DNA from 2 places in the Micromonospora sp. BQ32 genome. Region 1 is predicted to be linked to the other one. Evidence: riboswitches for the same ligand, from Rfam matches in the RefSeq annotation. Region 1 holds a riboswitch; the other holds the start of a gene.
The links. A riboswitch is a leader RNA that binds a small molecule or an ion and turns the genes downstream of it on or off. The one in region 1 is predicted to bind thiamine pyrophosphate.

Region 1 (3,402 bases):
CCGGCCCGCCCGGCGATCTCCATGGCCAGGGCCTCCGAGTGCCCGGTGCCGAACGCGTGCACCACGCCGTCGGCTCGGACGGCCTCGGCGATCAGGTCGGCGGCCCGCCCCACCGCCTCCCGCTGACTGGCGGCCACCCGGCCGATCGTCTCGGTCACCACGGCCAGGTAGTCCTCGGCACTCACCGTCATACGTCCTCCGTCGTTCGATGTGGCTTTCCCTCGCTGACCCGCACGACTCAGGCCGTTCCGCCGGCTCGGGCCAGGATCGCCTCGGCGAGCGGGGCCGGCGCCGCGTCCGGGATCCAGTGACTCACCCCGGGTAGCTGCACGAAGCGGTAGTCGCCGGTGACGTTCGCCGCGCACGCCTCGGCGGCGCTCCGGCCGATGGCGACGTCGCGGTCGCTCCAGACGTACGTGGTGGGCACCGCGACCGGGCCGACGGCGGCCAGGTCGGCGCGGGACATCGCCCGGTACCAGTTCAGCGCGGCGGTGAGCGCCCCGGGCTGGCGCATCGGGTCGGCGTACCGGTTCACCCGGGACGTGTCGCCCACCCCGCCGAGCAGCTTGCGCAGCGCGGTGGCGTGCCACGCCAGCAGCACCTTCTCCGCCTTGTCCGGCTTGCGGAACAGCGCGATGTACGACGAGCGGGCCTTCTGTTGGGCGTCGGTGCTCAGGGCGTGCGCCATGGCCGCCGGGTGCGGTACGGACACCGCGGTCAGCGTGTGGACCCGCTCGGGGTGCCGGGCGGCAACCGCCCAGGCCACGACGGCGCCCCAGTCGTGGCCGACCAGGTGAGTGGCGTCCAGCCCGAGCGCGTCGAGCACCGCCACCACGTCGGTGACGAGCTCGGGGATCCGGTAGTCGGCCACCGCCGAGGGCCGGGCGCCGGGTGAGTAGCCGCGCTGGTCCAGCGCGTACGTGCGCAGCCCACTCGCGTGCAGCGTCGGCACCACGTCGTCCCACTCGCCGCTGTGCTGCGGGAAACCGTGCAGCAGCAGGACGGGTACGCCGTCCGTCGGACCGCCGACGGTCACCTCGAACGTGAAGCCTCGCGCGTCAACCCGCATGATCGGAAGCGTACCCAGACGGCGGCGCGCCGGCCGCTCCCGCAGGTCAGGCGGATGCCCTGCTGGGCCCGCGCCCCTGGTCGGTGTTAGCGTCAGCGAGACAACTTCATATCCGACAGGGGAGCGCACAGCGCTGAGAGTGCGGGCACGCCCGCAGACCCTCGAACCTGATCTGGGTAATGCCAGCGCAGGGAGTTCGGTCGACCTCCAGCCGCGCCGCAGTCCGGTGCCACCGGACGCGGCGTGCGTCTTCTCCTGGTTCTCTTCACTTGGAACTGGGAGCAAACCATGGACAACACCACCAACCGTTGGCGCACCATCGACATCGTGGTCGCCTCGGTGATCGCGGTCGCCTTCGGCGTCATCTTCTGGGCCTGGGGCCTGGTCTGGAGCGCCACCGAGGGCGCGTTCGCCTTCTTCCCGCCGGCGCAGACGCTGCTCTACGGCGTCTGGCTGATGCCGGCGGTGATCGGTGGGCTGGTCATCCGCAAGCCCGGCGCCGCGCTCTACTGCGAGACCGTGGCGGCGGTCCTGTCCGCGCTGCTGGGCAGTCAGTGGGCCGGCACGGTGATCCCGCAGGGGATCGTGCAGGGCATCGGCGCCGAGCTGGCCTTCGCCGCCTTCCGGTACCGGTCGTTCCGGCTGCCGACCGCGGTGCTCGCCGGTGCGCTGACCGGCCTCAGCGCCGCGCTGTTCGACTTCTTCGTCTGGAACGTCGACTACGCGCTGACCGACTACCGCATCCCGTACGCGCTGCTCACCATCGTCAGCGCCACCGTGATCGCCGGTTTCGGCGGCTGGCTGCTGACGAAGGCCCTGGCCAACACCGGCGTCCTGGACCGCTTCCCGGCAGGCCGGGACCGAGCCCTGATCTGACCCCCACCGACTCGCGTTGATCAAGAGGTTCGCGTCAACGGAAGGCGATTTTCTGACGCAAACCTCTTGATCAACGCGGGGTGGGCGGGGGCCGGAACCTGGGAGGGGGTGGGTTTGGTGGGCGGGGTACTGCTGCGGGGGTTCGGGTGGCGGCACGCTGGGCGACGCGCTTGGGCGGTGCGCGGGGTTGACCTGCGGGTCGAGGCCGGGGAGCGAGTTTTACTTCTTGGGCCCTCCGGGGCTGGTAAGAGCACCCTGCTCAGCGCGTTGGCCGGGCTGCTTCCCGAGGACTCCGGCGAGCAGGAGGGGACCGTCGAGATCGACGGGCTCGACCCGCGCAAGGGGCGGGAACGGGTCGGCATCGTCTTCCAGGACCCGGAGACCCAACTGGTGATGGCGCGCTGCGGCGACGACGTCGCGTTCGGGCTGGAGAACCGGGGAGTACCGGCCGACGAGATCTGGCCCCGGGTGGACGAGGCGCTGCACCGGGTCGGCTTCCCGTATCCCCGCGACCGCCACACCGCGGCGCTGTCCGGCGGCGAGCAGCAACGCCTCGCCCTGGCCGGCGCGCTGGCCCTGCGCCCCGCCCTGCTGCTGCTCGACGAGCCGACCGCCAACCTCGACCCGGCCGGGGCCGACCTGGTCCGGCACGCGGTGGCCGGCGCTCTGGACGCCGACACCACGCTGATCCTGGTCGAGCACCGGGTCGCCGAGGCACTTCCGCTGGTCGACCGGGTGGTCGTCCTGGAACCGGGCGGCGGCGTCCGCGCGGACGGCACGCCCGAGGCGGTATTCGCCGCCCACGGTGCCGCCCTGGCCGCCGAGGGGGTCTGGGTACCCGGTCACCCGATCGCGCCCCGGGCGGCCACCGCCGGCCCCGGGGAGCTGTTGCTCACCGCCGATTGGCTCGGCCTCCCGCCCCGGCTGGGCCGCACCGACCTGGTCGTACGCGCCGGTGAAGCACTCGCCGTACGCGGACCGAACGGTGCCGGCAAGTCCACCCTGGCGTTGCTGCTCGGCGGTCTGCTCCGGCCGGGCAGCGGGCGGGTCACCGCGTCCGCCGAGTTGGCCGGCGCGGACCATCGCACTCCCCCGCACCGGTGGCGGGCGCCCGCGCTGGCGCGACGGATCGGGTCGGTCTTTCAGGATCCGGAGCACCAGTTCGTCACCAGCACGGTCTTCGACGAGCTGGCGCTCGGCCCGCGCCGCACCGGTCAACCCGAGGGGGCCGTCAAGGAGACGGTGGCCGGGCTGCTGGAACGGTTGCGACTGGCCCGGCTCGCCGCCGCCAACCCGTACACCCTCTCGGGTGGCGAGGCGCGGCGGCTGAGCGTGGCGACCGCCCTGGCCACCGCGCCACGCCTGCTGATCTGCGACGAACCCACCTTCGGCCAGGACCGGCGGACCTGGCGGGAGCTGGTCGACCTCTTCGCCGACCTGCGCGACGCCGGGCACGG
Region 2 (3,402 bases), on a different contig from region 1:
TCGGCCCGGAAGGGCGCGAGCAGCGGGTCGGGTACGCCGCCGAACACCAGATCGGCGATCAGGTCGGCGGTGATCGGGGTGAGCACGATGCCGTGCCGGTGATGCCCGGTGGCGGCCAGGACATCCGGCCGGTCGGGCAGCGGCCCGAGGATCGGCGCGTTGTCCGGGGTGCCCGGGCGGAGCCCGGCGACCGCCTCGACCAGGTCGTACTCGGCCAGTTCGGGCAGCAGGTCGACCCCGGCGCGCAGCAGCCGCTGCACGGCGCCGGCGGTGACCGTCGTGTCGGCGCGCTCCTCGACCGTCGCGCCGAGCACGACCTCACCGTCGGCGCGGGGCACCAGGTAGACGTGCTCGCCGTCGGCGTACCCCCGGATCACGTGCCGGAAGCCCGGCGCGACGCCGTCGGGCGCGCGGAGCCGGAGGATCTGGCCCTTCACCGGCCGCACGGGCAGGCCGGTGAGCGCGGCGGCCCCGCAGCCGGCGGCGACCACGGTGACCGCGGCGTCCACATCGGACAACTGACGGACCGGCTGCGACACGAGCACCGCGCCGGCCCGCTGCACGGCCGTGCGCAGCGCCGGCACCAGCAGCCGGGGGTCGACCTGGTGGTCGGTGGGCGCGAGCGCGCCGCCGCGCACCCGTGGGGCCAGCGCCGGTTCGCGGTCGCGCAGCTCGCTGGGGCGCAGCGGCGTCACGGGCAAACCCAACCCCTGCTGGTACGCCCAGAGCCGGCGCGCCTCGGCCAGGTCGTCGCCGGTGAGCCCGACCATCAGCGTGCCCTCGGTCCGGTACCCGATCTCGACCCCGGTCGTCTCGGTCAGCTCGGCGGCGAACGCCGGCCAGCGCGCGGCGGACGCCAGCAGTAGCCCGGTCAGCTGCCGCTCACCGAAGTACGCCTCGGCCACCGGGGAGAGCATGCCGGCGGCCACCGCCGACGCCCCCGAACCGGGTGCCGGATCGTGCACCGCCACCCGCAGCCCTCGCGCGGTGCAGCGCCAGGCGATCGCCAGGCCGATCGGCCCCGCCCCCACCACTGCCACGTCCGGCCGGACCCGGTCGCTCGACGGCGCTGATGGGGACCGGCCGGTCAGCACGTCAGCGCCTCGATCAGCTCGGCGGTCGCCCGGGCCGGGTCGGCGGCGGCGGAGACGGCACCGACCACCGCCACCCCGTACGCCCCGGCGGCCCGCAGCGCCGGCACCCGGGCGGCGGTCACTCCGCCGATCGCGATGACCGGGACGTCGACGGCGTCGACGACGGCGCGTACCCCGGCGGGCCCGATGGGGTCGGGCAGGCCGGTCTTGGTGTTGGTGGTGTGGCACGGCCCGACGCCGAGGTAGCTGGCGCCCGCCGCGACGGCCTCGCGCGCCGGGCCCGGCGCGCGAGCGGTGGCGCCCAGTACGCCGGTGGGGCCGAGCACCCGGCGGGCGGCGGCGACCGGTAGGTCGTCGGCGCCGACGTGTCCACCGGCGGCGCCCACCGCGAGCGCCACGTGCAACCGGTCGTTGACCAGGCAGGTCGCCCGGTACGAGGCGCAGAGCGCCAGCACCCGCCGGGTCAGGTCGTACGCCTCGCGGTCGGTGGCGGAATCCTCGACCCGGACCTGCACCACCAGGTCGGCGTGGGCCACGGTGAGGGCGGCGCGGACCACGGCGAGTGGGTCGCGACCGGGTCGGGTGTCGGTGATGAGATGCAATCGCCCCAGGGACGGCACGGCAACGCTCCTCCCTGCGCCGGCATTACCCGGATCAGGTTCGACGGTCGGGGGCTGTCAGCCCCCCTCTCAGCCCGGTACACCGGGCTCCCGTGGGTTACTTGCGTGTCACGGTACGACAGATCCGCCGGCCTGCCAAGGCGCGGGGTCGGCGGTGGCCGGCGGGGCCGGGCCTCGCCAGAACGAGCGAGATCGGTGGGGCACTTCATACGGTCCTGTTCGGAATGTCGCCCCCCGTTGCAGAACCGTTACCCGTCCGCATCTTGCCCGACATCGAGCCAGCCGAATTAATTTGTTCAGCGATTCGACAAAATGTTCGGTGGGGACACCCTGGCAGGTGTGACCACCGGCTCCATCAGGGACGGCCTTCGGCGAGCCGACTCCCGCGAGCTCTGTCACTACGACACAGGAGGCGGCGTGTCCCGTTCTCGTCGTGCCCGCGTACCCATCACCGCAACCCTGATCTCCCTGGCCATGGCCTCGACCACCCTGTTCGGCGCGCCCGCCCAGGCGGCCGCCCAGGTTCCCCCACGGGATGCGAAAGCCGCAGCCCCGGTCAGCCAGGTGGCGCCGAAGGCGCCAAAGGCCGCGGCCGATCCCTTCTCCGTCCTCGTCTTCTCCAAGACCGCCGGCTTCCGGCACGACTCCATCCCCACCGGCATCGCCGCCATCCAACAACTCGGCGTCGACAACGGATTCACCGTGGACAACTCCGAGGACGGCGCCGCATTCAACGACGCCAACCTGGCGAAGTACAAGGCGGTGATCTGGCTCTCCACCACCGGCGACGTGCTCAACGCCGACCAGCAGGCGGCGTTCGAGCGCTACGTCAAGGCGGGCGGCGGTTACGTCGGCATCCACGCCGCGTCGGACACCGAGTACAGCTGGGCCTGGTACGGCGACCTGGTCGGCGCGTACTTCGCCAACCACCCGCAGAACCAGCAGGCCACGGTCAAGGTGGAGGACCACGCCCACCCGTCCACGGCCGGGTTGCCGGACCGTTGGTCCCGGTTCGACGAGTGGTACAACTACCAGACCAACCCCCGGCCGGACGTGCACGTGCTGGCCAGCCTGGACGAGAAGAGCTACACCGCCGGTGCCGGCGCGATGGGCGCGGACCACCCGATCGCCTGGTGCCAGGACTACGACGGTGGCCGCTCCTGGTACACCGGAGGCGGGCACACCCGGGAGTCGTACGCGGAGCCCGAGTTCCTCTCCCACCTGCTCGGCGGCATCCGCACCGCGGCCGGTGTCGAGAACGCCGACTGCGGCGCCTCGAAGACCTCGAACTTCGAGAAGGTCGCGCTGGACAGCAACACCAGCAACCCGATGGAGCTGGACATCGCCCCCGACGGGCGGGTCTTCTACATCGAGCGCGACGGTCGCGTGCAGATCGTGAAGCCGGACACCGGCAACACCGTCACCGCCGTCGACCTGGACGTCTTCACCGGTAACGAGGACGGTCTCATCGGCATCCGGCTCGACCCGGACTTCGCCACCAACAACTGGGTGTACCTGTACTACGCCCCGAACGACGGGGTCACCCGCAACCTGCTGTCCCGTTTCACCGTGACCGGCGACACCATCAACCCGGCCAGCGAGAAGCAGGTGCTGCGGGTCGACACCCAGCGCAACACCTGCTGCCACGCCGGCGGCAGCATGACCTTCGACGGCGACGGCAACCTCTA

Region 2: another riboswitch for thiamine pyrophosphate. It lies ahead of thiE (thiamine phosphate synthase); the one in region 1 lies ahead of AC5L30_RS29505 (ECF transporter S component).

The regions. Positions count from the first base shown of each region.
Region 1 is NZ_JCADBI010000021.1:90,048-93,449, reverse strand. It holds gene AC5L30_RS29515 (sugar isomerase domain-containing protein) at 1-191, opposite strand, end outside; gene AC5L30_RS29510 (alpha/beta fold hydrolase) at 239-1,069, opposite strand; TPP riboswitch at 1,177-1,281, shown strand; gene AC5L30_RS29505 (ECF transporter S component) at 1,358-1,945, shown strand; gene AC5L30_RS29500 (ABC transporter ATP-binding protein) at 2,063-3,402, shown strand, end outside.
Region 2 is NZ_JCADBI010000013.1:153,027-156,428, reverse strand. It holds gene thiO (glycine oxidase ThiO) at 1-1,094, opposite strand, end outside; gene thiE (thiamine phosphate synthase) at 1,088-1,714, opposite strand; TPP riboswitch at 1,709-1,818, opposite strand; gene AC5L30_RS23530 (ThuA domain-containing protein) at 2,132-3,402, shown strand, end outside.